Regions from separate parts of the Bacillus sp. JJ1127 genome, predicted to be linked through region 2. Evidence: riboswitches for the same ligand, from Rfam matches in the RefSeq annotation. Region 2 holds a riboswitch; each other region holds the start of a gene.

Region 1 (5,062 bases), on a different contig from region 2:
AAGTGGAACTTCAAGACCGAAAATGTCATGTTTTGCTGTTTCCACTTTATCAAGTTCACCATTTAGTGCAGCTTGCACCATTGCGCGAGTGTAACCTAAGTTCATACGTTTTCCAACGCCGTATTCGCCACCAGTCCAGCCAGTGTTTACTAAGAATACTTTTGCATCGTGTTTCTCGATTTTTTCACCAAGCATTTCCGCATAGCGAGATGCGTCAAGCGGTAAGAATGGTGAACCGAAGCAAGTTGAGAATGTAGCTTGCGGAGATGTAACACCGCGCTCAGTTCCTGCTAGTTTACTAGTGTAACCACTTAAGAAATGGTACATAGCTTGTTCTTTCGTTAACTTACTGATTGGAGGCAATACGCCAGATGCATCAGCAGTTAAGAAAATAATTGTATTTGGATGTCCTGCAACACTTGGTAATACGATATTGTCAATCGCATGGATTGGGTATGCAGCACGTGTATTTTCCGTTAATGCTGTATCATTATAATCTGCAACGCGTGTTTGGTTGTCAACTACAACGTTTTCTAATACTGATCCAAACTTAATTGCATCAAAGATTTGTGGCTCTTTTTCGTGAGAAAGGTTAATACATTTTGCATAGCAACCGCCTTCAATATTGAATACACCATTATCAGACCAGCCGTGCTCATCATCACCAATTAATTTACGTTGTGGATCAGCTGATAATGTTGTTTTACCTGTTCCAGATAAACCGAAGAATAAGGCTACGTCACCTTCTTCACCTACGTTTGCAGAGCAGTGCATAGAAAAGATATCTTGTTCTGGAAGTAAGAAGTTCATGATGGAGAAGATAGATTTTTTCATTTCTCCAGCGTATTCTGTACCACCGATTAGTACGATACGTTTTTCAAATGAAATCATAATAAATGCTTCAGAGTTTGTGCCGTCAATTGCTGGATCTGCTTTAAAGTTTGGTGCAGAAACAATTGTAAACTGTGCTTCATGATTTTTTTCTTCTTCTTCAGTCGGACGAATAAATAATTGATGTACGAATAAATTGTGCCATGCATATTCGTTAACAACTTGAATTGGAAGACGATAGTTACGGTCAGCACCAGCGAATCCTTTAAATACGAATAGTTCATCTTTTTCTTTTAAGTATTCTAACACTTTTGTATATAATTTATTAAAATGTTCTTCAGAAATCGGTTGGTTTACAGATCCCCAAGCAATTTTGTCTGCAACCGATGCTTCTTTCACAATAAATTTGTCTTTAGGAGAACGTCCTGTATATTTACCTGTTGAAGCAGAAACAGCGCCAGTAGAAGTTAATTTTCCTTCGTTTCTCATTAATACTTTTTCCACTAACTGTGGAACGCTTAGTTGAACCTGTGCATTGCTTCCGTTCAGTAATTCATGTAATCCAATTTGGACATTCACAGTACTCATATTTATATACCATCCTTTTCATTTTATGAAATGTTTCTCGTAATCCCACTAAGAGTATAACACAATCATATAAATAATGTATACTATTTATTTATTTTTGTTTGTGCGAATGCAATATTTTCCTATTAATATTTTGCTCGAAATACACTGCGAAAAACTTGTAGGAATATGTGAATATTAATTGACAAATGAATGTCATTTCTTTAGTATAGGTTGGGACGGATACTCTCTTATCCCGAGCTGGCGGAGGGACAGGCCCGATGAAGCCCAGCAACCTCACTTGTAATGGTAATAAACAAGTGAATAGGTGCTAAAACCTGTGCGAGGCTAAAGGTCTCGAACGATAAGAGCGAAGGGCAAAAAGCAGTATGCAAGTAGCAAATTAAACCTTTCCTCTATATAATAGGAAAGGTTTTTCTTTATACTTGTGTGGGAATATATGAATGTCGCAGTTTGTGGCAAGTTAAGGATGAGTTCCGTACAATATATACAATTACTGTAGGGAGGTTTACCACATGACAAAACAACGTCATCTATTCACATCTGAGTCTGTAACTGAAGGACATCCAGATAAAATTTGTGACCAAATTTCTGATTCAATTTTAGATGCGATCTTAGAAAAAGACGCAAACGCACGTGTAGCTTGTGAAACAACAGTAACAACTGGTTTAGTATTGGTAGCGGGGGAAATTACGACTTCTACTTATGTAGATATTCCAAAAATCGTTCGCGAAACAATCCAAGGTATCGGTTATACTCGTGCAAAATACGGATTCGATGCAGAAACTTGTGCAGTTTTAACATCTATCGATGAGCAATCTGCTGACATCGCTATGGGTGTTGACCAAGCGTTAGAAGCACGTGAAGGTCAAATGACTGACGCTGAGATTGAGGCAATTGGTGCAGGAGACCAAGGTTTAATGTTTGGTTTCGCATGTAATGAAACAAAAGAATTAATGCCACTTCCAATCTCACTTGCTCACAAATTAGCTCGTCGTTTAACGGAAGTTCGTAAAGATGAAACATTAGAATATTTACGTCCAGACGGTAAAACGCAAGTTACAGTTGAGTATGATGAAAATGGTAAGCCAGTACGCATCGATACAATTGTAATTTCTACACAGCACCATCCAGAAGCTACATGGGAACAAATCGATCGTGACTTAAAAGAGCACGTAATTAAAGCTGTAGTACCAGCAGAATTAATGGATGAAGAAACGAAATTCTTCATTAACCCAACTGGCCGCTTTGTAATCGGTGGACCACAAGGGGATGCTGGTTTAACAGGACGTAAAATCATCGTTGATACTTACGGTGGATACGCTCGTCACGGCGGCGGTGCATTCTCTGGTAAGGATGCAACAAAAGTTGACCGTTCTGCAGCATACGCAGCTCGTTATGTTGCGAAAAACATCGTAGCAGCTGGTCTTGCTGACAAAGCAGAAGTACAACTTGCATACGCAATCGGCGTAGCACAACCGGTATCAATTTCAGTTGATACATTCGGCACTGGCAAAGTATCTGAAGAAGTACTAGTGGAACTAGTTCGTAACAACTTCGATCTTCGCCCAGCTGGTATCATCAAAATGTTAGACTTACGTCGCCCAATTTACAAACAAACAGCAGCTTACGGCCACTTCGGACGTACTGATGTAGATCTTTCATGGGAACGTACAGACAAAGCAGCAGCTTTAAAAGAGCAAGCTGGTCTATAATATAGGAAGAAAAAGCTTTGCGCCTTCGCGCAAAGCTTTTTTATTTGTAAAAATACATAAAGCTCCCTTTATTAGCAGATTGTAAATAACGTTGTAATGTATGTAATGCATACCCAGGACTTTTTATAAGCCCCCCACTTCAAAACGTGTTAGCGTTTAAGTGGTGGATAGTTGACTACTTCGACACATGAACCACAATATACTTCACCCTCAAGCTCAATATATTTCTTTATATTTGTCATCCCGCTTGCGGGTAATGGCATATGAATCCACGATTTTTCATAAGTTTCAATCTCTTTACCACATGATTTACAAAGTGTTGGCTTTTTCCAGAACATTGGTCATCATCCTTTCTTCTGGCGAGCTTTTCCAGCACAAAATGCACTGCATAGTAAAAATAGTGTTGCAAATCCCCAGCCACCAATTGCTGAATATGGAACAGCATCCTTTAGCGCCATTCCAGCACTGATGGAAGCGACAAATAGAAGGATAAATACCGTTGTGAGTTTTTTATAAAGTTCCATGAACGAGCCCCCTAATTATGAAAAATTATTTGGTATATATCAGATTGCTTCGTGCGAATTTAAATGCAATGAAATAAATAGCGAGTAAGAGAGGAATTGCTGTACTTGTTAAGTATGTACGGTTAGAATCATAGGACCTCTTTTTTATGGTTATATATACCAATATTGTATCATAATGTTTTAGGCGTCCACTAGATAATTATGTAAATGTGATGTACTGCACATTTGAGAGAACTTCTATCATATCTTTCGAGAGGACTCCCACCTCTAAACATATGTGAAGGTGGTGAGGTGAATCGAAAAAATATATTATTTTCAAGCTAAAAATATAGAAACATACGTTCTTGTTTTGGTATAATACCCTTAACAAGGAGGTGAAAAAATGACAACGGAAAATCAAATAAATTATAAAACTCTTCAGATTTGGATTAAAAAAGGACATCGTATGTATTCTTATTTTCAAGAATCTTGCCAAAACGCTAAAAACATGTATAACACGACAAACTTTTATATACGACAAGTGTATACAGGTTTGACACAAGATAAGGAATTGCAACCCTTACAAAAAGAAGTTTTGGATACAATTGATAAAAACATTGGGAAGATGAATGGTGCACAACTTCTTACCTATCAAAAGAAATTGGGAAAAGAGAAAACAAAACTAAAAGAAAAACAAAAAGAAGTGAAATGTAATTTGTTTTCAGAACCAACTACAGAAAAACCTTATGTAGATTATCATTTTCTGGATGCATTATTTAAAGCGATGATTCAGAAGGATTATCGTGCTTTGCCTACGCAATCTAGTCAATCAATCATGAAAAATGTATTCCAAAATTGGAAGTCTTTTTTTGCTAGTTTAAAAAATTATAAAAAGAATCCCAACAAATATACTGGAAAACCTAGAATTCCAAAGTATATTCGTTCTTCTGAAAAGGAAGTCTTGTATACAAATCAAGATTGTGTCATTAAAAATGAAAAGTTTTTAAAGTTTCCAAAGACAAAATTGCAATTAAACATTGGGAAATTGGGGTTTACTGAAGGTAAACTGAAGCAAGTTCGTGTTATCCCAAAATACAATGGATATGTGGTGGAGTTAGTGATAGATGTTCCTTTAGGACACCAATCCGTTGAAGAGAATGGTCGTTATATGAGTATTGATTTAGGGATTGATAACCTTGCAACCATCGTAACAAACACAGGGATGAAGCCTGTACTTGTTAAGGGCAAACATGTCAAAAGCATAAATCAATATTACAATAAAATGAAGAGCCATTTTACAAGTGTTTTAAGACAAGGTAAACAAATAAATGAAGGACCTTTCACTTCTAAAAGAATAGAAAAACTTCATCAAAAGCGTTACCTGAAAATAAAAGACATCTTCCATAAAGCGAGTCATCATATTGT
Region 2 (5,062 bases):
CTATAGAGCGAGCACCAAATCCAGAAGTTTTTGAGCCAGCAGCTGGTTTAATGAATCCGCTTTTATTTGTATCTTGCGGTGTTGGAGCGGCTTGTCCGCTTTCTTTAGCGGAAGCGGTAGCTTGCTTTTTGGCTTCTTCTGCTTTACGTACTTCTTCCACACGTTTTTCTTCTTCAATTGCTTTTTGAACTGCTTGTCGCTGATTCTCTAAAATGCTTTTTGATTCTTCTAAGCCTTCAATCTCTGAATCTACTTTTGATACTTTAACGTGTAAATCGTTAATGAGAGCTTGTTGCTGCTGCTGATTTGCTTGCAATTCTTGTTGTTTTTGTTCTAGCTTTTGCCCAGATTCTTTCAATTGTTGTTCTTTTTTTTCAACAGCTTCTTTCTCGGATTTTACAGTTTCTTGATCTTGTGTCTGTTTTTTTACGATGTCTGTATCGTTATTTAAAATCAAACTAACGGAATACATATTATCAACAAGGTCTACGAGGTTGTTTGAATTCGTTAATACTTCAGTTATGATATTTGTTCGCGGTTTTTCTTGCATAGATTGTAATCGTTTTTTAATAACTTCTTGACGTGTGTCAATATTCTTTTGTAATTGTTCAATGTGTTTCTTTTTCTCAGCAATGATTTGCTGTGTTTTGCTAATTTCTTTTTTTGTATCGTTTAAATCCGCTTCATTTTTATTAATGGAAGTTGTTAATTCATCGATTTTCTTCTGTAACTCTTGTATTTCTTTCTCCATCTGTTCTTTTTCTGCCGATTTATTATGTAATTCTTGTTGTTTTCCTTCTAATTCTGATTGTATTGTAGATAATTTATCTTGACTTGTTTCTGCGTGTACTGGTGAAAGCAACGGAGAAACAAAAAGAGTTCCTGCTGCTAAAACGCTAAAAGCTGCAAATTTCTTATTCATTGGTGTCTAGCTCCTTTCCCTATGATTGTATATATCATAATAAGAAGAATGCTGTCTATTATTGTAATCATAATGTAAAGAAAATTTTATAAAATTGCTGATTTTTGTCGGAATTAAGGGAATTTTTTGCCTATATTGGTATGTTCTGTTGTGAAAATAAATAGAAGAAATGTTGATATACCTTATAAGGAATCGTTCTCATGTTAGGTTTTCTTACATTGGGTCGTTTTTTGTCAAGAAAATTATTTATATTCACGCAAACTTATTTTGTTGTCAGATTTCATTTTTTGCTTTATCATTTTTAACAGGGGCAAATGTAGTGAATTGTCGAATAATATGTAATACTCTTAATTTCTTGGCTTTATAGAAATAGAGAAAGGTAGAGTTATAGCATCTTTAGAAGGGGGTTACAGCAAGTATGAAAAGAATTGGACTTGCATGGCAAATTTTAATAGGGCTTGCGCTTGGTATTGCAGTTGGGGCAATTTTTTATGGCAATGCAGAAGTAGCAAAGTTTTTACAGCCAATTGGAGATATTTTCATTCGATTAATTAAAATGATTGTTGTGCCGATTGTCGTAGCGAGCATTGTTGTTGGGGTTGCTGGTGTTGGTGATGTGAAGAAGCTAGGGCGATTAGGCGGAAAGACAATTCTTTATTTTGAAATAATTACAACAATTGCAATTGTTCTTGGCCTACTGGTGGCGAATATTTTCCAACCAGGAAAAGGCGTGAATATGGATCAGTTAACAAAGACGGATATTTCAAAATATACATCTACAACAGAGCAAGTACAGAGCCATTCGTTTGCGGATACATTTGTAAATATTGTTCCGACAAATATTATGAAGTCGTTAGCTGATGGTGATATGCTTGCCATTATTTTCTTCTCTGTATTATTTGGTTTAGGGATTGCAGCAATTGGGGAAAGAGGAAGACCCGTTCTTCAATTTTTCCAAGGTGTAGCAGATGCAATGTTTTACGTGACAAACCAGGTAATGAAATTCGCACCGTTTGGGGTATTCGCATTAATTGGTGTAACGGTTTCTAAATTTGGTCTTTCGTCATTAATTCCATTAGGAAAATTAGTTATTGTCGTTTATGGATCCATGATATTCTTCGTTGTAGTTGTATTAGGGCTTACGGCAAAATTATTTGGAATTAACATATTCCAGTTCTTTAAGATTTTAAAAGAGGAGCTTATTTTAGCTTACTCTACAGCAAGTTCGGAGACGGTTTTACCAAAAATCATGGAGAAGATGGAGAAGTTCGGTTGTCCGAAAGCAATTTCATCTTTCGTTATTCCGACTGGTTACTCATTTAACTTAGATGGATCTACATTATATCAAGCAATCGCGGCAATTTTCTTAGCACAAATGTATGGTATTCATTTATCAATCACAGAGCAAATTACATTAATGCTTGTATTAATGGTTACATCTAAAGGGATTGCAGGTGTACCTGGTGTATCATTCGTTGTATTATTAGCAACACTTGGTACGGTAGGAATTCCAGCAGAAGGTTTGGCATTTATCGCAGGTATTGACCGTATTTTAGATATGGCACGTACAGCAGTTAACGTAGTAGGTAACTCTTTAGCAGCTGTTGTTATGTCTAAGTGGGAAGGTCAATATGATGAAGAAAAAGGACAAGCCTATTTAAAAGAGATTTCAGAAAAACAAGTAGCATAATAATTGTTGTAAAAGCCCTCGCATAAAATGTGGGGGCTTTTCTGTATAGAAAAGAGGGGAGAATAATGAAACGGAAATATGGAGATGGTTTTTCATGGAAACGGTTAATAGAGAAAAGTTATGAAGTGAAAACAATAGAGCAAGGCATGTTAGGGATACTGCATATGCAAAAAGTGAAAGAGCCTAGTTACAAGCAATATAATAATCAAAAACTTTGCATTGTCAATGATGGACACACATGGGTGCAGTACTTCATCAACGGTAAAAACTTTGCGATTACAGCTATGCTAAATGAAAAACGGAAATTAGTACAATATTATATTGATGTAGCAAAAGAGTTTAAAATAGATGAGAGAGGTATGCCATATTTCGATGATTTATATTTGGACGTAGTGCTATTACCTAATGGCGATGTATATTTGCTGGATGAAGATGAATTAGAAGAGGCCTACATAGATGGAGATATTTCTAAAGAGGAATATAACGTAGCGTGGGATACGGTAAGATGGCTTCTCGAAGTAATTGAAAAAGAAAATTTTCCCTGGATTGCAATTTTAGAAAAAGAAATTCAGAAATTAAAGTGACCATTTTCTTTTCGAGATGCTCATTTATTCGTGTTTTTGTAAATATCAAAAAATACCAACTGTTTTTATACAAATAATAATTGACTTTTGATTTGTAAGCGAGTAAAGTTAGGGAAGAAATTATTATCAAAAATAAAATATGAAACCTTCTTATAAAGAGAGGCGGAGGGACTGGCCCTACGATGCCTCGGCAGCGGACTCAAGATGGAGTGCTGTGCCAAATCCAGCAAGCATGTGCTTGAAAGATGAGAAGAGTGTTTCTTATAGATGTATAAGACCTCTTCTTTTCGGAAGAGGTCTTTTGTTATTGATTAGAAAAGGTTTAAAACTAGGGAGAGATGATACTTTGAAAGAAACGAGAGGAAATGGTTTAGCTTTATTGCCGCTTGGAATATTTTTGGCACTATTTATTGGTTCTGGAATTATTACAGGTGATTTCTATAAATTACCGATACTCGTAGCGATTTTAATTGCTGTAGGGGTTGCTTTGGCAATGAATCGTAAAGAAAGCTTTACAGCAAAAGTTGAACGGTTTGCCAAGGGCGCTGGTAATCCGGATATTATGATTATGGTGTTAATTTTTGTACTTGCAGGTGCATTTTCTGAAACTGCAAAAGGAATGGGTGGAGTTGACTCTACAGTAAATTTAGCACTGTCTATTTTGCCGCAAGGATTTATCGTTGCAGGGATTTTTGTTATAGGGGCATTTATTTCATTAGCAATGGGAACTTCGATGGGAACGATTGCCGCGTTAGCACCAATTGCAGTAGGGATTAGTCAGCAAACAGATATTTCTATTGCATTAACAATGGGAACAGTTGTTGGTGGTGCGATGTTTGGCGATAATCTATCATTTATCTCTGATACGACAATTGCAGCGGTTCGTTCGCAAGGAACTGAAATGAAAGATAAGTTTAAAACAAACTTTTTAATTGTGTTACCAGCAGCAGTTATTACGATTATATTATTAGTTTTCCTTACATTAGGAAACCATACGGAAATGAAAGCTCATACGTTTGATTGGGTGAAAATCTTGCCATATGCAGGTGTGCTTGTTACAGCGTTACTTGGGTGTAATGTTCTTGTTGTATTAGCAGGTGGAACGGTTTTATCAGGAATGATCGGTTTGATAGATGGAAGTTATACATTGGCAAGTTTCTTTAAAAGTGTAACAACGGGAATCAGTGGCATGATGGAGTTAGTACTATTAGCAATTTTAATTGGCGGGATGGTTGAAATCATTCAATATAATGGTGGTATTCAATATCTAATGAATATATTAACACGTAATATTCGCTCGAAAAAGGGTGCAGAGTTTGGGATTGCTGGCTTAGTTAGTATGACGAATATGTGCACAGCAAATAATACAATCTCTATTATTTTCACTGGACCACTTGCGAAAAATATTGCAGATCAATATGAGATTGATCCACGAAAATCAGCAAGTGTATTGGATCTTTTCTCATGTTGTGTACAAGGATTAATTCCATATGGAGCACAAATGTTGACGGCAGCAGGGTTTGCTGCAGTATCTCCAATTGAATTGCTACCATACGCATTTTATCCAATTTTAGTTGGAGTATGTGGTATAGTTTCTATTTTAATTGGTTTTCCTCGATTTTCAAAGGTAGCGGAAAAAAAGCAATATCATAAAACAGCATAACTTTAATGTAAATAATGTAGAATAAAAAACGCTCAGACAATAAATACTGGGCGTTTTTTTGTTACTTATAAATCTTTTTTTAAATAGTAATGTTTATAATCTCTTCCTACATTATCAAGGACACCAAACTCTTTATAACCATGCTTTTTATAGAAGTCTAATGCTTGGAAGCTTAAAGTATCTACTTTTATGAAGTCACATTT
Region 3 (5,062 bases), on a different contig from region 2:
TATTTGTTTCTATAATATCCGCACCCGCTTCAATGTAAGCTTTATGAATGTCTAAAATGACATCTGGTCTTGTTTTTACTAAGTATTCATTACAACCTTCATATGCTTCACCACCAAAATCTTCAGCAGTTAAATCTGCTTGCTGAATCATTGTTCCCATCGCACCATCTAATATTAAAATATTATGTTGTAATCTTTCTTCTATCGTTTTCATTCGTTTATTACCTCTTTCACTTCTTGCTTTTCTCTCACATACTTAACAAGATTTTCTGTAATTTCATATTTTAAAAATGGTGTGATGAGATAAATACCGTTAAAATATTTCATCGTAGCATCAATTAATTCTTGTGAAATGCGAATTCCCTCTTCAATTGCTGCCTCCTGGGTTTCATGCCCATCCATTCTCTGTCTTACCTCGTCCGACAATGTAATGCCTGGCACCTCAAAATGAAGAAAATCTGCATTTCGCTTGCTTACTAAAGGCATAATTCCAATAAAAATCGGGTGTTCCAGATGCTTCGTTGCCTCGTACACTTCTTTAATTAAGGCTACATCATAAATTGGCTGTGTTAAGAAGTACTCTGCACCAGCTGCAATTTTTCTCTCCATCCGTTTTACCGCTGCCTTTAAATGCCTCACATGTGGATTAAAGGCTCCCCCAACAGAGAATCTCGTCGCAGGACCAATTGATTTTCCTAAAATGGTTCGACCATCATTCATTTCCTTAATCATTTTAATCAACTCAATAGATGATAAGTCATATACCGAAGTTGCCCCTGGAAAATCACCAACACGGGCTGGGTCACCTGTTAAAGCTAGCACTTCTTCCATCCCTAATGCTGATAATCCAAGCAAATGTGATTGCAAACCAATCACATTATGATCTCGGCATGTTAAATGAATGAGTACTGGAATATCATGCTTCGTTAATAACGCCCCCATTGCCATGTTCGAAACACGCGGTGACGCTAACGAGTTATCTGCTAACGTAATCGCATCAGCACCTGCTCTTTTCAATAATCTAGCACCTTCAAAAAAGCGCTGTGTATCCAATGTTTTAGGGGGATCTAATTCAACAACAACTGTCGTTTGCTTCTTTGCTTTCTCTGCAAGAGTAACATGAGTGCGTGAACGTTTCGCATGTGTATGAATGACTTGCGGCCGTTGAAAAATTTGTTTCTCTGTAACGGGTGTTTCATTCGTGATTGCACGTTTCATCCCTTTAATATGTGCTGGCGTTGTACCACAACAACCGCCCAATAACCGAATCCCTTGTTCAATAAATTTCGGTGTCATCGCCTCAAAATAGGCAGGGCTTCCTTCGTATAAATAACGTCCTTCTACATAGTTTGGAAGACCTGCGTTTGGATAAGCCGACAAGTAACCATTCTTTGGAATCGATATCATTTTGAAAGCTTCCGTCATATGAAGCGGTCCTAATTGACAGTTTAAACCGACTACATTTGCACCGTAATCTAAAAGCCCTGTTAATATTTCATTTACATCATTACCATTTTGCGTTGTGCCTGCTTCATGAAGCGCTAGTTGTGCAATAATCGGAATATCCGTTTGTTTTCGTAACACTTTTACTGCATGAAACAATTCGAATTCATCATAAAATGTTTCTAATAATAGCCCATCAACTTTTTCCTCTAATAAAGCTCCAGCCTGCTCAAGTAGCATAAATTCTCGTTCCATATCAGTCGTTGTAACGGCTCCGATATGCTTCATCCCACCAATCGTCCCTAAAATAGCATTCTTGTCTGTCACAGCTGCTTTCGCAAGCTTTACTGCTGCTTTATTAATTTGAACAACTTGATTTTCTAGTCCATACATACGCAGTTTTGCTTCATTTGCACCATATGTATTTGTTTGAATAACATCTGCACCAGCAGCTACATATTGTTTATGAATCGATATAATTAAATCTGGATCAGACAAGTTCAATTCTTCAAAACTACTTTGTAAACCATGTGAGTGTAATAACGTTCCAATTGCACCATCACCTATCACGATACCTTTTGATAATAGATCTAGTAATTTCACTTTTCTCCCTCTTTTCTATTAATATAAAAAACCCCTCTTCACCTTGAAGAGGGGGGACATTATCGTTCCTCCTCTTATCATGCAAAACTGTTCGTTTCGCAGGTATTAGCACCGTTTCAAACATTTCATTTGAAGGTTGCTGGGTTTCACAGGGCCTTTCCCTCCACCGCTCGTAATAAGAGTTTGTCTTTAACTATTTATTTTATTAAAAGGAAATGTGCTCACCTTTTAACATGTTTATCAATTTTCTAATAAATTTAGCATCCGATAGAATAAAAGTCAACGTGATTTGATAGAAAATAAAAAACATTTAAAATAAAGTTGCAATCCAATTATCTTTTGTTGTACAGTTAAAAACATAATAAAATTTCATACAAAATATTCTTATCCAGAGAGGTAGAGGGACTGGCCCGACGACGCCTCAGCAACCATTAACGCGATTCGTTAATAAGGTGCTAATTCCAGCAAATTGTAAAAAAATTTGACAGATAAGAAGAAGACTATATTCGAATGAAAGCCTTCTTCTTAGAAGGCTTTTTTATTTTTATACCACTTTAAACTTCGTATTTTATTTCATAAAGGAGGAATGTTACATGTCAACAATTGAAACAAAACTAGCCCAAATTGGAAATCGAAGTGAGACGACAACTGGAACGGTTAATCCCCCTGTTTATTTTTCAACAGCCTATCGCCATGAAGGAATCGGAAAATCTACCGGATTTGATTACTCAAGAACTGGAAATCCAACACGTGATCTTTTAGAGCGCGCAATTGCTGATTTAGAAGAAGGTGAACAAGGGTATGCCTGTAGTTCCGGAATGGCAGCGGTTCTTCTCGTCCTTTCCTTATTCCGTTCTGGTGATGAACTTATCGTATCAGAAGACTTATATGGAGGTACTTATCGCTTATTTTCTGAGCATGAAGAAAAGTGGGATATTCGCTGTAGATACGTAGATGCACAATCTATTAACCAAATAGAACAAGCCATCACTTCTCAAACAAAGGCTATTTTTATAGAAACGCCTACCAATCCATTAATGCAAGTTACCGATATTGTGGCTACCTCAGCCATCGCAAAACGACATGGATTACTTCTAATTGTTGATAATACTTTCTATACTCCCTATATACAACAGCCATTAACAGAAGGCGCAGACATTGTCCTTCACAGCGCAACAAAATATTTAGGTGGTCATAATGATGTACTAAGCGGCCTTGTCGTCGCAAAAGGCCAAACACTCTGCGAAGAACTTGCCCACTATCATAATGCTTCTGGTGCTGTATTAAGTCCATTTGATTCGTGGTTATTAATTCGCGGGATGAAAACATTAGCCCTTCGCATGAAACAGCATGAAGAAAATGCGAATAAAATTGTTGCTTATTTAAACGACGAAGATGGTGTAACTGATGTATTTTATCCAGGAAAAGGTGGTATGGTTTCATTTCGCCTTCGTGATGAAAAATGGATAAATCCCTTCTTACAATCTTTATCACTAATTACATTCGCTGAAAGCCTTGGCGGTGTTGAGAGTCTGATGACATATCCAGCCACTCAAACACATGCTGATATTCCAGAAGAAGTGCGAACAGCACGCGGTGTATGTAATCGCCTCCTTCGCTTCTCCGTTGGCATTGAAAATAGTGATGATTTAATTCAAGACTTAAAGCAAGCTATTACACATGTAAAAGAAGGAGTGAGAATATGAGCTATTCCTTAGATACACTCTTGCTTCATAACCAATATAAACATGATTCACAAACTGGGTCTGTTAACGTTCCCATCTATAATACGTCAACATTTCACCAATTTGATGTAGATACTTTTGGAAAATACGACTATAGTCGCTCTGGTAATCCAACACGTGAAGCACTTGAAGATATCATTGCTTTATTAGAAGGTGGAACAAAAGGATTTGCCTTTGCTTCTGGAATCGCGGCAATTTCTACTTCCTTTCTCCTTCTCTCACAAGGGGATCATGTTCTCATCTCAGAAGATGTATACGGCGGAACTTATCGTATTGTAACAGAGGTTCTCTCTCGTTACGGTATTTCATATACATTTGTTGACATGACAAATATAGAAGAGGTAAAGCGAAGTATTAGACCAAACACAAAAGTCTTTTATGTTGAAACACCATCCAATCCACTATTAAAAGTAACTGATATTCGTGCTGTTTGTAAATTAGCAAAGTCTGCTGGGGCCCTTACGTTTGTTGATAATACTTTTTTAACGCCTCTATTCCAAAAACCCCTTGAGCTTGGAGCAGATGTTGTACTTCATAGTGCCACAAAATTTATTGCTGGGCATAGTGATGTTACAGCTGGGTTAGCTGTTGTAAAAGATGAAGATCTTGCTCAAAAACTTGGCTTCTTGCAAAATGCCTTTGGTGCTATATTAGGACCTCAAGATTGTTCTCTCGTACTTCGCGGGATGAAAACATTACACGTACGTCTCGAATACTCAGCAGCAAATGCAAATAAAATGGCTCATTATTTACAAAAGCATTCAAAAATCCAAAATGTATATTATCCTGGATTAGAATCACATTCTGGTTATGGCGTACAACAATCACAAGCAAAATCTGCTGGGGCTGTTCTATCTTTCGCACTACAATCAGAAGATGCACTGCACCAATTTCTATCTAAAGTAAAACTCCCTGTATTTGCTGTTAGCCTAGGAGCCGTTGAATCGATTCTCTCTTATCCTGCTAAGATGTCCCATGCAGCATTGTCTCAGGAAGTGCGAGATGAAAGAGGTATTTCTAATTCATTACTTCGCTTATCGGTCGGCCTCGAGAATATAAATGATTTAATTTCTGACTTTGAAAATGCTCTTTCTTATGTAGAGGAACCTGTGAATGCATAGGAATTTTGATTTTGCTACATTTGAACATGAAGATGCAATACAAAAAAGAACCTGAATTCAGGTTCTTTTTCTCTTCCAATGTTTAGACGCCTCATCTTTCTAAGCTGATACATATTCTATATAAGGGTACAAAATTCCTTTTAGTATTGT
Region 4 (5,062 bases), on a different contig from region 2:
AGAGCTTGTAAGCGGAACTCAGTCAACCAAGCAGCTTCGTTTACTTCGCTTGCGCGCTGACGGATTGTTTCTTGATCGAAAGGTAATGTACCGATTGTCATGTTTATGCTCCTCTCTTACGCTTCTTGCTCTGCTGTTTCGTCTTCAATACCTAATTCTTTTTTGATCCAGTCGTAACCTTCAGCTTCTAGACGTTGTGCAAGCTCAGGGCCACCAGATTTAACAATACGACCGTTCATCATAACGTGAACGAAGTCTGGAGTGATGTAGTTTAATAAACGTTGGTAATGCGTAATCATTAGGCAACCGAACTCTTCACCGCGCATTTCGTTAATACCTTTAGATACAACTTTTAATGCGTCGATATCAAGACCAGAGTCTATTTCGTCTAAGATTGCAATTTTTGGCTCAATCATCATTAATTGAAGAATTTCGTTACGTTTTTTCTCACCGCCAGAGAAACCTTCGTTTAAGTAACGTTGTGCCATTTCTGGATCCATTTCTAGGAATTCCATGTTTTTATCTAATTTACGGATAAATTTCATAAGAGAAATTTCATTGCCCTCTTCACGACGTGCATTAATTGCAGAACGTAAGAAGTCAGCGTTTGTTACTCCGCTAATTTCACTTGGATATTGCATTGCTAGGAATAGACCTGCTTGTGCGCGCTCATCTACTTCCATTTCTAATACATCTTCACCGTCGATGATGATGCTGCCTTCTGTTACTTCATATTTTGGGTGACCCATAATTGCAGAAGATAAAGTTGATTTACCTGTTCCGTTAGGTCCCATAATTGCGTGGATTTCTCCACCTTTCACTTCAAGGTTTACACCTTTTAAAATCTCTTTGCCATCGATTGATACATGTAAGTCTTTAACCGTTAATGTAGAACCAGCCATCTCAATACCTCCATTAATCCTCTATATACATTTTAAAAGTTCCTAAAACATTCACATTCTCATTTTATTCTCATTCTAATTTTATATCAAATAAAATGATATCGCAAACAATGAAAAAAAGTAACAATTTTTCCACAAATGTATCTAATTATTCCCTCACATTCTATTATGATACACCTTTCTTCTTATATATAAAGAAAAAAGGGCTGGAAATTTACCAGCCCTTTCCTGCTTCTATTCACTTACTGGAAGTACAGCTCCCTTATATTCTTTATTAATAAAATCTTGAATTTCTTTGGAATGTAATACTTCTACAAGTGCTTTAATTTCTTTCTTATTTTTATCCCCTTTACGAACAACAACTACGTTTGCATATGGAGAATCCTTACCTTCAATTGCAATTGCGTCTTTCTCTGGATTTAATTTCGCATCAATCGCATAGTTTGAGTTAATTAAAACCGCATCGCCTTCTTTATTGTTATACACTTGTGGTAATAAACCAGGCTCAATGTCTGTTTTGAACTTCAAGTGTTTCGGATTTTCCGCAATATCTTTTGTAGTTGCTTTAACAGGTTCTACACCGTCTTTAATTTTTAAAATGCCCTCTTTTTGTAAAATTGCTAACCCACGTCCATGGTCAGCAACAGAGTTACTCATAATGATTGTCGCTCCGTCTGGCAGGTCTTTTAAGCTTTTATATTTTTGGGAATATACACCGATTGGCTCTAAATGAATTTTCCCTGCTACTTCAAAATCATATTTTTTATCTTTCATTTCTTTCTCTAAGTACGGAATATGCTGGAAGTAGTTTGCATCTAAATCTTTATCCGCTAACGATTTATTCGGCAGTACGTAATCTTGGAATTTTTTAATTTCTAGTTTTATACCTTTTTTCTCCAGTAACGGTTTTGCCTGTTCTAAAATAACAGCGTGCGGTACGTTAGAAGCACCAACAACAAGCTCATCCTTACTTTTTTCACTTTTTCCTCCACAAGCAGCTAATCCGAAAATTGACGTTGTAATAAGTGCTGTAAGTAATAATTTTTTCATATTGTAAACACCCTTCCCTTTTTATCTATCGTTTATCAATTCGAGTTGTAACAAAATCCCCAATCCATTGAATAAAGAAAACAACAAGTAATACACAAATTGTTGCAACGATTGTCACATCGTTATTTCCACGCTGGAATCCTTCTAAATATGCGAGTGTACCGAGTCCACCAGCCCCAACAACACCAGCCATTGCTGTATACCCTACAAGGGCAATTGTCGTTACTGTAATACCAGATACTAGTGCTGGCAGTGATTCTGGAATCAATACCTTCCAAATGATTGTGCTTGTTTTTGCTCCCATTGCTTTTGAAGCTTCAATAACCCCTTTATCAATTTCACGAAGTGCAATTTCAACCATCCTTGCATAGAATGGCGCTGCTCCAATAATTAAAGCTGGCAGTGCTGCACTTGCCCCAAGAATTGTCCCAAGGAGAATCTTAGTAAATGGGATTAATAAAATAATTAAAATGATAAATGGAATGGAACGAAAAATATTTACGAACGCTCCACTCACAGTGTGGACCATCTTGTTTTCCCACAAATTATCCTTCGCTGTCATAAAAAGTAATAATCCTAAAATAAGACCGAAAATAAATGTGGCAATTGCTGCGATTGCCGTCATGTATAATGTTTCACCTGTTGCTTCTAGCATTTGATTCCAATCAACATTTAATAGTAGCTTATCCATGTGCAATCACCTCCAGCTCTACTTGCTCCTGATTGATTCCCTCTATTGCTTGCTGGATTGCCGCTTCTTCACCATTTAAGTGAACAACTAGATTTCCATAAGACCCATTGTTCGTTTGAGCGATATTTCCTTGAAGTACACTCACTTCTATATCATCTCGTCTCATTAATCTCTGAAGCACTGGACGTTCTACAGAATCGCCAATAAACTGCAAACGAATCACTTTACCATCTGGATATTTCTCTAGTAAACTCTCAATCGTTTCATTTGTATCATCAGAATCCGTTATCTGCTGTACAAATCGTTTTGTAATCTCCTGCTGTGGATTACGGAATACCTCTAGTACAGGACCGCTTTCTACGATTTTTCCTTTTTCCATTACCGCAACGCGATTACAAATTTTTTGAATGACATGCATTTCATGTGTAATTAATACAATTGTTAAATCAAGACGCTTATTGATATCTAATAGTAAATCTAAAATTTGATCTGTCGTTTCTGGATCCAGTGCTGATGTCGCTTCATCACACAAAAGTACTTTTGGATTATTCGCTAACGCTCTCGCAATTCCAACACGCTGCTTTTGTCCACCACTTAATTGAGATGGATACGCATCGCCTCTTCCTTCTAATCCAACAAGATGAATTAACTCATCTACACGCTTTCTTCGCTGCGCTTTATCCACTCCTGCAATTTCAAGTGGAAAAGCAATATTTTCACGTACAGTTCGTGACCAAAGTAAGTTAAAGTGCTGAAAAATCATTCCGATTTCTTGCCTTGCCTTTCGAAGCTCATTTCCAGTAATTGCTGAAATAACACGATCAGCTATCGTAATCTGTCCGGAAGTCGGCTTCTCTAATTGATTGAATAATCTGATTAATGAGCTTTTTCCAGCGCCACTATATCCAATAACACCAAAGATTTCACCTTTCTCTATTTTCAAATTGGCGTTATCCACAGCAGTGACATCACCGCTTTTTGACTTATATATTTTCTTTACATTCTCTAATCGAATCATGGTGTATCACCCCTTTTTTGTTTAAAAAGCAGAAACAGCTCGTTCAGAATGTAAGGAGGATGGAGCTTCTGACATAGAGGCGCTTTTTGCCTCGTAGGAAGAAGCGAAGCCATCGAACATTCTAACTGCTGAAGCTGGCTTTCTTAGCTCTTCTCCTACAAATTCTGTTGATCTTTTTATGCAGGATACAAAAGTCTTGCCGTTATAGCTAAATGATGTAACGGTTCCTTTTGTTGCTTACATGTCCTCCTCATTCAAACAACAAAAAAACCTTTCTGCTTGTAAAATGAGCAGAAAGGTTTATATGCGTATATCAACATGGTCCCTTTCTCTCATCTCTCAAAGCATTTGCTTTGCAGGAATTGGCACCATTTCAACATAAAAGTTGACGGTTGCCGGGTTTCACAGGGCACAGTCCCTCCACCTCTCTTGATAAGAGAAATCAGATTTAATTTTCGTCTGATTTGAAATTTATGAAATTGTCTATATTTTATGACTTGAATTGTATCAATATACATTCGCTATGTCAACAGATTTTTTTATAAAAAATAAAACTTCAAAATATTAAGCACCTACTGACATCGGCTTACATATATGAAATACAGATTCAAATAATAGCATTGTGCGATACGTTCCAGAATAATGTACACGCCCATTATTAATTAAGGTTTGTAATCGAATATTCCCGGTAACTAGTCGTTGCAAGTCTTCCTCCAAAAAGCAAACAATTTGTTCTGTTCCCCTTGTTTCCTTCAAAACTTGTATATACTCTCTTGAAATTTGAAGTGAATAACACTCATCTCCCAAACGGATATTAATTGTTTTTTCTCCTTGTCTTAGAAGCGGCTCTAAATGATATTGGTTATTAGCATAAGTTACAAATGATTGAAGCAACGAATATAACCCCATTCTAATCACATCCTTCATATCACTTTCTACTAATACCATTCCACTCTGCTAAAGAGCAATCCTGTTGCTTTCTCTCGACAAATAACGGAGCACTGCTGCCTTTAGAGCATATTTCCCAAGAAATATGTCGAGGCGGCAAAAACTTTGCCGCCTATTGTAATTCATTATATAAATATTCAACCGAATGAAATGCATATATTTTCTTCGTCAGTGTCCCATTTTCAAATACAAGTAAACACGGTACACTTTCTATTTCATATTCCCTAGCTAAATGCGGAGCATAGTTTAAATCTAACATCCCAATTTTCAAGTCAAATATTGCTGCTTCTACAACTGTTAACATCTTCTTTGCTAATTGGCATGTTCCACACATTGGTGTATATACATATAACACTGTTTTTTCTTGGTTTGCTATTAGATCTGTAGCTTCAGCACCTGTCCAGTCAATCACTTCTATCATTCCTTACCGTAAATATTCTGTATAAACGTCAA

Evidence for each region. A riboswitch is a leader RNA that binds a small molecule or an ion and turns the genes downstream of it on or off. The one in region 2 is predicted to bind S-adenosylmethionine.
Region 1: it holds a riboswitch for S-adenosylmethionine, as region 2 does, so the genes downstream of both, metK (methionine adenosyltransferase) here and V7183_RS02835 (Na+/H+ antiporter NhaC family protein) in region 2, are expected to answer to the same signal.
Region 3: it holds a riboswitch for S-adenosylmethionine, as region 2 does, so the genes downstream of both, V7183_RS20320 (bifunctional homocysteine S-methyltransferase/methylenetetrahydrofolate reductase) here and V7183_RS02835 (Na+/H+ antiporter NhaC family protein) in region 2, are expected to answer to the same signal.
Region 4: it holds a riboswitch for S-adenosylmethionine, as region 2 does, so the genes downstream of both, V7183_RS07315 (methionine ABC transporter ATP-binding protein) here and V7183_RS02835 (Na+/H+ antiporter NhaC family protein) in region 2, are expected to answer to the same signal.

What each region holds. Positions count from the first base shown of each region.
Region 1 is NZ_JBALQK010000160.1:1,222-6,283, forward strand. Features, by position in the region: gene pckA (phosphoenolpyruvate carboxykinase (ATP)) at 1-1,419, opposite strand, end outside; SAM riboswitch class I at 1,647-1,769, shown strand; gene metK (methionine adenosyltransferase) at 1,935-3,134, shown strand; gene V7183_RS16380 (hypothetical protein) at 3,284-3,472, opposite strand; gene V7183_RS16385 (hypothetical protein) at 3,479-3,658, opposite strand; gene V7183_RS16390 (RNA-guided endonuclease InsQ/TnpB family protein) at 4,041-5,062, shown strand, end outside.
Region 2 is NZ_JBALQK010000020.1:29,737-34,798, forward strand. Features, by position in the region: gene V7183_RS02820 (murein hydrolase activator EnvC family protein) at 1-922, opposite strand, end outside; gene gltP (glutamate/aspartate:proton symporter GltP) at 1,341-2,612, shown strand; gene V7183_RS02830 (DUF402 domain-containing protein) at 2,678-3,196, shown strand; SAM riboswitch class I at 3,344-3,448, shown strand; gene V7183_RS02835 (Na+/H+ antiporter NhaC family protein) at 3,543-4,859, shown strand; gene V7183_RS02840 (GNAT family N-acetyltransferase) at 4,925-5,062, opposite strand, start outside.
Region 3 is NZ_JBALQK010000226.1:30,806-35,867, reverse strand. Features, by position in the region: gene metH (methionine synthase) at 1-214, opposite strand, end outside; gene V7183_RS20320 (bifunctional homocysteine S-methyltransferase/methylenetetrahydrofolate reductase) at 211-2,046, opposite strand; SAM riboswitch class I at 2,118-2,228, opposite strand; SAM riboswitch class I at 2,428-2,541, shown strand; gene V7183_RS20315 (methionine biosynthesis PLP-dependent protein) at 2,640-3,752, shown strand; gene metC (cystathionine beta-lyase) at 3,749-4,912, shown strand.
Region 4 is NZ_JBALQK010000057.1:5,043-10,104, forward strand. Features, by position in the region: gene sufD (Fe-S cluster assembly protein SufD) at 1-101, opposite strand, end outside; gene sufC (Fe-S cluster assembly ATPase SufC) at 117-902, opposite strand; gene metQ (methionine ABC transporter substrate-binding lipoprotein MetQ) at 1,137-1,952, opposite strand; gene V7183_RS07310 (methionine ABC transporter permease) at 1,978-2,643, opposite strand; gene V7183_RS07315 (methionine ABC transporter ATP-binding protein) at 2,636-3,661, opposite strand; SAM riboswitch class I at 3,991-4,100, opposite strand; gene V7183_RS07320 (hypothetical protein) at 4,226-4,570, opposite strand; gene V7183_RS07325 (thioredoxin family protein) at 4,722-5,030, opposite strand; gene V7183_RS07330 (toprim domain-containing protein) at 5,034-5,062, opposite strand, start outside.